Regions from separate parts of the Staphylococcus parequorum genome, predicted to be linked through region 2. Evidence: riboswitches for the same ligand, from Rfam matches in the RefSeq annotation. Region 2 holds a riboswitch; each other region holds the start of a gene.
What was found. A riboswitch is a leader RNA that binds a small molecule or an ion and turns the genes downstream of it on or off. The one in region 2 is predicted to bind S-adenosylmethionine.
Positions count from the first base shown of each region.

Region 1: linked by a shared signal. The riboswitch ahead of AAA453_RS02940 (MetQ/NlpA family ABC transporter substrate-binding protein) and the one ahead of metX (homoserine O-acetyltransferase MetX) in region 2 are both predicted to bind S-adenosylmethionine.
Region 3: linked by a shared signal. The riboswitch ahead of metK (methionine adenosyltransferase) and the one ahead of metX (homoserine O-acetyltransferase MetX) in region 2 are both predicted to bind S-adenosylmethionine.

Region 1 is NZ_CP150682.1:655,225-658,443, reverse strand. It holds gene AAA453_RS02945 (lactate/malate family dehydrogenase) at 1-901, opposite strand, end outside; gene AAA453_RS02940 (MetQ/NlpA family ABC transporter substrate-binding protein) at 986-1,804, opposite strand; SAM riboswitch class I at 1,897-2,001, opposite strand; partial or broken gene panE (2-dehydropantoate 2-reductase) at 2,309-3,219, shown strand, end outside.
Region 2 is NZ_CP150682.1:269,214-272,432, reverse strand. It holds gene AAA453_RS01275 (DUF2232 domain-containing protein) at 1-180, opposite strand, end outside; gene metX (homoserine O-acetyltransferase MetX) at 487-1,455, opposite strand; SAM riboswitch class I at 1,516-1,616, opposite strand; gene AAA453_RS01265 (AzlD domain-containing protein) at 1,745-2,074, opposite strand; gene AAA453_RS01260 (AzlC family ABC transporter permease) at 2,071-2,766, opposite strand; gene serS (serine--tRNA ligase) at 3,095-3,219, opposite strand, start outside.
Region 3 is NZ_CP150682.1:1,429,936-1,433,154, reverse strand. It holds gene AAA453_RS06975 (nuclease-related domain-containing protein) at 1-676, opposite strand, end outside; gene metK (methionine adenosyltransferase) at 772-1,968, opposite strand; SAM riboswitch class I at 2,078-2,190, opposite strand; gene pckA (phosphoenolpyruvate carboxykinase (ATP)) at 2,366-3,219, shown strand, end outside.

The DNA of each region.
Region 1 (3,219 bases), 390 kb from region 2:
TATATTGATGTGCCACTTTAAGCTGTTCAATTTCTGTTTGGCTGAGTTGAATTTCAAACCTCTGTTTAATACCCTCACGTGCCACTAATGTAGGTAGACTAAAGGCACTCTCATTCAAACCATATTCATTACTTATTGAAGTTAACGGCATGATGGTCTGTTGGTTTAATGCAATTGCTTGTATTAAATAATTAACTACTTTCGATATCGCTACATTTGTCCATCCTTTTTTATAAAACACATCCATAGATACCTGATCAATTTCTGAAGTTATACGTGTTTTATCGATTGGTGACGTATGCGTCAATTGTTCAAATTCATCTAATGTCATGCCATAAATTCTAACTTTACTCCATACTGGCACTGCATGTTGTCCATGTTCTCCAATCACAAATGCTTCAACATTCTTAGGGTCAACTTGGTAATATTTCGCAATCAATGTTTTAAAGCGAGATGTTTCCAAAGCTGTTCCAGTACCCATTATTTTATGAGAAGGATATTGAGATGCATTGCTCATATAAGTAATTGTATCTACTGGATTGGAAACTAAAATAACAATCGCATCTTGTGTCACTTGATTAATTTGTTTCATGACTTCCTCAATCATAATTCGGTTACCTTTCGCAAGCAATACACGATCGCCCTCATTAGGATCTGTTGGCACACTCGCTGTAATCACAATGAATGATGCATCAGCTAAATCTTCATAACTACTTTCTCGAATATTGATGTGTGTTGAATTCGGTAAACCTTGCGTGTGCAAATGATCCAGTGCTTCACCACTTGCTCTTTCTGTATCTGTATCAATTAATACAATATCTGAGAATAAATTTAAATTTTGGACGTCTGTGAGTACTTGGCTTCCTACTTTACCAAGTCCAATGATTCCTATTTTGGACATTTTATCCCTACCTTATCTATAGAATATTAATATATGATACTTTTAACTACTATATAAAATGTAACAAACGCATTGTGTTATATCTTATTTTTCATATGGAATGACATCTTGACCGTATTCTTTTTTAATAAAGTCTTGTGTATCTTTTGATTGTAGTACTTTAATTAACGTTTGGTATTTTTTATCATTTTTATGTCCTTTTTGAACGGCAACTATATTTGCAAATGGTGATGATTTATCCTCAACTGCAATCGAATCTTTATGTGGTGTTAGACCGTTATCGATAGCATAGTTAGAATTCATAATAACTGCCGCGCCTTCTTTACTGTTATATGTTTTAGGTAGAAATTCAGCGCCTTGTTTGTTATTAAATTTTAAATCTTTTTTATTTTCTACAATATCCTCAAATTTTGCATCTTCAATATTTACACCTTTTTTAATTTTAATTAAGCCTTTATCAACAAAAAATGATAAGAAGCGTCCTTCTTCAGCAGGGTTGTTCGATACATAAATCGTTGATCCTTTAGGGATATCTTTAATATCTTTATATTTTTTACTGTAAACACCCATTGGCGTAGTTAAGACTTTTCCTACTTCTTCAATATTATAGTTATGATCTTCTTTTTCAGCTTTTAGATAAGGTACATGTTGGAAAAAGTTTGCATCTACATCGCCTTTATCCAATAATTTATTAGGTACTTTATAGTCATTCACCGTCTTAATTTCTAAATCATAACCTTCTTCTTTCATTGCTTTTTTAGCATGTTTAAGCACTTCGCCATGTGGTGCTGGAGATGTTGCTATCGTGATTTTTTTATCTTCACCTTCGCCCTTTGAATTTCCGCATGCTGCCAATATAACTACTAATACTAATAATGAAACTAAACTTATAACCCTTTTCATCAAATCTCTCCTTATAATTTGTTTTACTTTACGACTAAAGCTATGTATAAAAAAATACTTTCTCTTCATTTTCAAGAGAAAGTATCCACCTTCTCTCATCTTTGAAAGTAAAATTACTTTCTGTGAATTAGCACCATTTCAAAAACGACGGTTGCTGGGCTTCATAGGGCACATCCCTCCACCACTCTAGATAAGAGTAAATCATATGCAATTGATTGTTTTAATCCTAGCATCGCGATCATGATTAGTCAATGAGTTTTTAGAAAATTCTAAATCATTTGCTTTCATAAATATTTTCACTTTCGTTCCATGTGAAACAATAATCATTCTGATAAATAACTTTATAATTTGAGGAGTTTAAAGAAAGAATAATACCTTAATTTAATATATACATCTACAATAATAATATAAAATATATATAAAAGTATGCGTAATAATTTTATGAAGTGGTATATATACATTAACGAGATAGAAACAATACATAACATGAGGAGTTGCATAATAATGAGAATTTTAGTCTTAGGAGCAGGTGGTATCGGTGGTTACTTTGGTGGTCGCCTAGCTGAAGGTGGTCAAAACGTTACATTTCTAGTACGTTCAAAAAGAAAAGCATATCTAGAACGAAATGGTCTATCTATTCATAGCGAAAAAGGTGACTATCATTTTAACCCTCAACTTATTACAAGAAAAGACCGCGTGAAACCATTTGATGTAGTACTCTTGTCTTCTAAGTCTTATCATTTAGAACATGCCCTTGAAGATTTAACACCATTTGTTAATGGCAATACGGTGATTATTCCATTACTTAATGGAATCGCACATCTACCGAAGTTACAGTCAACTTTTGGCGACAATAAAGTCATGGGTGGCTATTGTGTCATTGAAACGACGATAAACCCCGTAGGTGAAATCGTTCATACAAGTCCTTTTGACAAACTCTTTTTTGGTGAATTGAATGGCGACCAAAGTGAACGTGCTGAACAAATTGCTCAAGCTTTTTCAAATACTAAGGCTGAATTTATTTTAAGTTCAAATATCCAGCAAGGTATGTGGCATAAATATTTAATGATCACTGTACTATCAAGTCTTACTACACTCATGCATGCGCCAATTGGACCAATTCGTGATAGCGTGGGAGGCGTAGATTTTATTGAGTCACTATACAACGAAGCCGCTTCAATTATGCGTGCACATAATGCGCCCATTTCGGATAATATCGTCGATCAATATATGAAATCACTGCCGAAATTATCTTATCACTTCAAGACTTCTATGCAACGAGATATGGAAAAAGGATTAAATATTGAAGCAGATCATTTACAAGGTTATTTGTTACATTTGGCGCATCATACCAAATAGATGCGCCTCTACTAACTACTGTTTATCAAAACCAAAAAGTATATAAAGAAATGCTT
Region 2 (3,219 bases):
TAAACCAAATGATTCTACAGACTTATGCCATAAAATAATGCCTGGAATTGTCGCAAACAAACTCAATACAAGCCCAAGCGGTGGTAATATATGTAAAGCTAAAGCTACTACGACTAGCGTGATTATACTAAGTATAGTTGCCTTAGGATATATTTTTGAAAACAAATTCGCCACTCCCATACTATTTTTGACTATAACTTTTATTTTAACCTCTTTAAAACTTTTATACAATTATTGCCAACTCATTTCTATAGAAGTTAAACATACGCTACACATTCAACTATTCGAAGATAAACTAATATTCATCCTTTCAGTTGATATTGAGACAGCTAAATCCCCTATTACTTCACAAGATCACAGCTATTTCCATGTGTTTTCCCAGAAAAAATAGGACCTACAAAGCAGTCAGTCTACTTTGTAGGTCCTATTGGTTATTCTGATTCTGCTGTGTCGTCCTAAATTTAACATTCTATAGTACAGTCACGCTCATTTACGCTTGATTTTATAAACCTTTAAGAAATGGTATAAATTAGGTGCCCAATCATTAAAATTAACTAAAAACCCATCATGCCCTACATTGTCAGGTACAAAGAAATGTTTATGGTATTTGAATCGTTGGCCAACTGCATAAACAAGATCATCAGGATAAAGTAAGTCATCCGCAAAGCCCATTGTCATAATCTTAGTATCCAGTCTGCTGAACACTTCGTCCACGTCATCACGCCCTCTATCCACATCGTGGCTGTCTAAGACGTCAAGCAGTGTTAAATAACATGCATAACTAAAGTGTTTCATAAACTTATCGCCTTGGTGCCTTTGATATGCAACCACTTGATCTGGCGAGAAGCGTTGTTCATAACTTTTAGACGAACGGTATGTTAAGAAGCCGAGTTGTCTTGCGATACTCATACCTTGTTCATGGTCTAAATGAATCGCTTGTCTCGCAATTTCATTAAATGCACGACTATATGAAGATGTTCTCTGTGTAGCAGCAAGTATAACTGCTTTATCAACCTCAAATTTACGGTTATATAATAACTCTACTGCTTGCATGCCACCTAAAGAGCCACCTATAAGTATATTAATACGTTCAAAGCCTAAATGCTCAATACCTAATTCAATTGCACGCACAATATCACGCAAAGTCAGTTGTTCTGGGAAGTCTTCATCCGTAAGCGCAGAACTAGAGCCAAATGGACTACCAATTACATTGAAAGTTAAAAACTGATAATCATTAATCGGCATATAACCACCATCAATAATACCTCTCCACCATCCAGGTTGTTCATTTGTGCCATATGTTAAGTGATTTCCTGTCAAAGCATGACACACGACCACAAGAGGTTGACCTTTCAATCCAACATGTTCGTAACGTAATTTTAAGTTTGAGATCGTTTCTCCTGACTCTGTTGTAAATGGTCCTAATTCTAATGTATCAACCGTATAATTCGTCATGACTTACCTCCTACTTAGTAAAAAAACTCCTCACTATTCAATAAGTAAGAAGTTGAAAATTACTTATCATTCGACTATATCGTTGGTTTTAGCACCGTACTTTATTTAGCCGGTTGCTGAAGCATCATTGGGCCAAATCCCTTAGCTTCTCGAAATAAGATTTATTTTAATTGTATTGCACTACATTACTACTATTGATGTTCCAACAATCCATTCATTTTTAAAAAATGTCGGAATTTTCTAATTATTGTCATTCTAACGGATAAAATGATTTACATCAATGAAATAATTAAAATACCCATCTTAATGCAGCCATAATAATAATGCCACCTATGATTGTAATTGTTAAACTACGTGTGATAACTGCAATCACTATTGTCGGGACCATCGTAATTAGAAACGGCACATTAATGCTATAACCCATCATGCCATCTTGTTGTTCAATCAAACCATCAATAACTAAAGCAGTAAATAACGTGATTGGTATAAACGACAACCATTTTACAACTCTTTCAGATAGTTTAATTTTAGATATAAGTAAAAACGGTATAATCCGTGTAAACCATGTCACAATACCACAAAGCAAAATAATAATAAGCATATGCGTCGTTGTTGTCATCGTTCCATCACCACCCCGAGTCCAGCTGCTACCGTAGAAGCAAGAATAATTGCCACGTAAGACGGCATAAAGAGACTTAGAAGAAGCATCATCACAATTACAGTAATGATCAATACAAAATACGTCTTGATGCGAGAGCGTTGAACTGATTCAAACTGTGACACAGCTAAAAAGATAAACATCGCAGCAATAGCGAAATCTAAACCTAACGTCTCTGGGTTGTTTATGTATTTTCCAAATATAGCACCAATAACACATGCAAATGTCCAAAACAAATAAGCTGTGATATTTAAACCATATAACCAACGATCGTTAATTTTTTCTCCTTTAAGATGTGGCGTAATTGCTACACCAAACGTTTCATCTGTAATAAGCGTTGAAAGTCCTATTCGATTTAATAAGCCGTATGATTGGTAACTCGGTGCAAGCGTCATACTTAGTAGAAACATTCTGGAATTTACGATAAATGCTGTTAACACAATCGCAGAAATCGGTGTACCTGCGATGACTAATGCACAAATGATGAATTGTGCAGCACCAGCATATACAAGTAAGCAGAGTAAGATAATTTCAAGCAAACTAAATCCTGAGGCTACAGCAACAATTCCAAAAGACAGCCCTACCCCAGCGTATCCTAATAATGTAGGAACACATTCTTTCACACCTTGCTTAAAAGTTACATGCGCTTCCATTACCTCACTCCTTTCATTTTTAATTTTAAAAAACAATAGCTTAAGTTTAATATAAATTAGGCGTTATATTCAATCACTTTAGCATTCCGTTTGTGTGACGGAAGACAACCCTCTGTTTTAAAAATCTTATTTATCAACGTTTTAAACTTTTCTGAATCTTATGAAATATTTTAGACTTACCTGTTATTTTTCACATGAAAAACCATTGATGTTACTTACATAATTTTATAAATCCACTTAATTTTACCCCTCCCCTACCCCACCTCGATATAAATAAAGAGCGCAACAAAGGTCTTTGCTACGCTCTTTTAGCCATACTTATTTAATTTTATTTTACAGGACGGATCTCTGTTTTACCGCCCATAAATGGAACTAAAGCATCAGGTATTGTAATAGAACCATCTGCGTTTTGATAGTTTTCAACGATTGCTGCAAATGTACGTCCCACTGCTA
Region 3 (3,219 bases), 1.2 Mb from region 2:
CACCGGCAAGTTTTTCTATTTCATTTAAGTGCGATGTATAATTTACAAACGATAATGATTGCGTATCTTCATTCTGATCTAACACAAGTGTTTGTGGTGTATGCTTATCAAGATCTAAAGTATTAAATACCTGCTCCATCATTGGTTGTTCTTTGAATTGGGCTGCACTAACACCATTATAAACATGCCCTTTCAATAATTGAGAATCTATGATGTATAAACCAGTACGTGTCAGTACTAAATGACTGATACGTTGAACATCGCTAAATTCATTTCTAGGTAAAAATATATTAGCCATAATGTGCATATCTTCAGGACGTATTCTTTTTTCATTTACAAGACGTTCACGGATACCAATCAATCTCATGTCAGTTACATATTCACTATGATTCTTAGAAAATAATTTTAAAGCATCAATTTCTCTATCTTTAGAACTAACTGTAGCTGCATATTCTTCCTTTTGCTTCGTTACAGTTTTTTTATTTTCTATTCTTTCCTTTTCCAACTCTTCTTCATGCTCATCGCTTAATTTTTGTTCTCTAGATTTATACTGCTCTTCAGCGTTTTTTTGCGCTTTCTTTTTACTTTTTAAAGCAAGCATAAATAATATCAAACAAATGACTGCTACGATGATTGCCACGATTAAACCAATTTCTATTGGCCCTAATGAATTCATAACAAAAACGCTCCTTTATGTGTTCAGTAACTTAATTATAATAGATAATAGCTCATCATTCGATAGAAAAGTCCAGAAAATTAAATTTTAGTTTTTTATGCTTCTACAGAATCTTTTAATAGGTTTACTTTATCTAATTTTTCCCATGGTAATAAGATATCTGTACGGCCAAAATGACCATAGGCAGCTGTTTGTTTATAGATTGGATGTTTTAAATCTAACATTTTAATAATGCCAGCAGGTCTTAAGTCAAAATGCGTGCGTACAGCTTCTACTAACTCATCTTCACTTACGCTACTTGTTCCAAATGTATCAATAGAAATTGAAACTGGTTCAGCAACACCAATTGCATATGCTAATTGTACTTCACATTTGTCTGCTAATTTAGCCGCAACAATATTTTTAGCTACATAACGTGCAGCATAAGCAGCAGAACGGTCAACTTTTGTTGGGTCCTTACCACTGAAACAACCGCCACCATGACGTGCATAACCACCATATGTGTCTACAATAATTTTACGACCAGTAAGTCCAGCATCTCCTTGAGGACCACCAATCACAAAACGACCAGTAGGATTAATATAAAACTTAGTATCTTCATCTAATAGATGTTCAGGCACTGTTGGATAAATAACGTGCGCTTTAATGTCATCTTGTATTTGTTGCAATTCAGTATCTTCTGCATGTTGCGTAGAAACAACGATAGTGTCTATACGTTGCGGCTTATCCTGTTCATCATATTCAACCGTTACTTGTACTTTCCCATCTGGGCGTAAATATTTTAATATTTCATCTTTTCGTACATCAGATAATTTCTTAGCAAGTTGATGTGATAAGAAGATTGGTAAAGGCATATACGTATCCGTTTCATTTGTAGCATAACCAAACATTAAGCCTTGATCACCAGCACCAGTTGCTTCAATTTCTTCTTCTGATGCATCTTCACGATACTCTAATGCTGTGTCAACACCTTGCGCGATGTCAGGAGATTGCTCATCAATTGCAGTTAATACGGCCATGGTTTGACTGTCATACCCATATTTTGCACGTGTGTAACCAATCTCTTTAATTGTTTCTCTTACTACTTTTGGAATATCAACGTAAGTTGTTGTAGATATTTCACCTGAAATTAACGCCATACCAGTAGTTACCGTAGTTTCACAAGCGACCCTTGCATTAGGATCGTCTTTTAAAATCTCATCTAATATTGCATCAGATACTTGATCCGCTATTTTGTCCGGGTGCCCTTCTGTTACAGATTCTGAAGTGAATAATCTTCTATTGTATGTCATAATTTGCTCCTTTAGTTTTAAATTACGAAAATTCTCTCTCTGTTGAGCTCATTAAAAAAGGCCTTCATCACTATATTAAATAGAGAGAAGGCCCTTATACGTCCATTCGCTCTTATCGTTCAGACGATATATGTCTGCAAACGGTTTGGCACCTTTCTTCGTATTAAGAAGAGGTTGCTGGGCTTCATTGGGTCCATGTCCCTCCGCCACTCAGGATAAGAGAATCCGTTAAGTCCTATAGTACCTAATCTATGATATATTGTCAATTTAACAATTATTAATATTTATTTAAAATTTCTAAAATTCCTTTTAATATGATGTGGACTATTAATTCATATGTGTTATACTCTTTAATTGTAAAGGCTTACATTAACTAAATAGCGTTGGAGGGATTAGTATGGCGGTAGATACATACACATACACAAGCAAGATTGAAAGTATATTAGAGAAACCATCATCATTATTTCAACTATCTACAACACAGTTGTATAACAAAATTTTAAATAATGATGAAGGTGCATTGACTGAACTTGGAGCAATTAACGCTAAAACAGGTAAATACACAGGTCGTTCTCCAAAAGATAAGTTTATTGTAAATGAACCATCTTATAGAGATGACATCGATTGGGGAAACATAAATCAACCTATCGAAGAAGAAACGTTCTTAAATTTGTATGATAAAGTTTTAGCCCATTTAAACAAAAAAGATGAACTTTATGTATTTAATGGTTATGCAGGTAGTGATGAAGATTCACAATTAAAACTCACTGTCATTAATGAGTTAGCTTGGCATAATTTATTCGCACAAAATATGTTCATTCGCCCAAGTACTAAAGAAGAAGCTAGCGAAATCAAATCAGATTTCACTATTGTTTCAGCACCTTCTTTTAAAGCAGTTCCTGAAGTTGATGGCACAAACTCCGAAACATTTATAATTACCTCTTTCAAACATAAAGTGATATTGATTGGTGGCACTGAATATGCTGGAGAAATGAAAAAAGGAATTTTCTCAGTAATGAACTACTTACTCCCTAAAGATAAAATCATGAGCATGCACTGTTCGGCTAACGTTGGCGATAAAGGTGATGTAGCATTGTTCTTCGGTTTATCCGGTACAGGTAAAACAACACTTTCTGCTGACCCAACACGCAAACTGATTGGTGATGATGAGCATGGTTGGAATGAAAACGGCATTTTCAATATTGAAGGTGGCTGCTATGCTAAAGCAATTAACCTTTCATATAAAAAAGA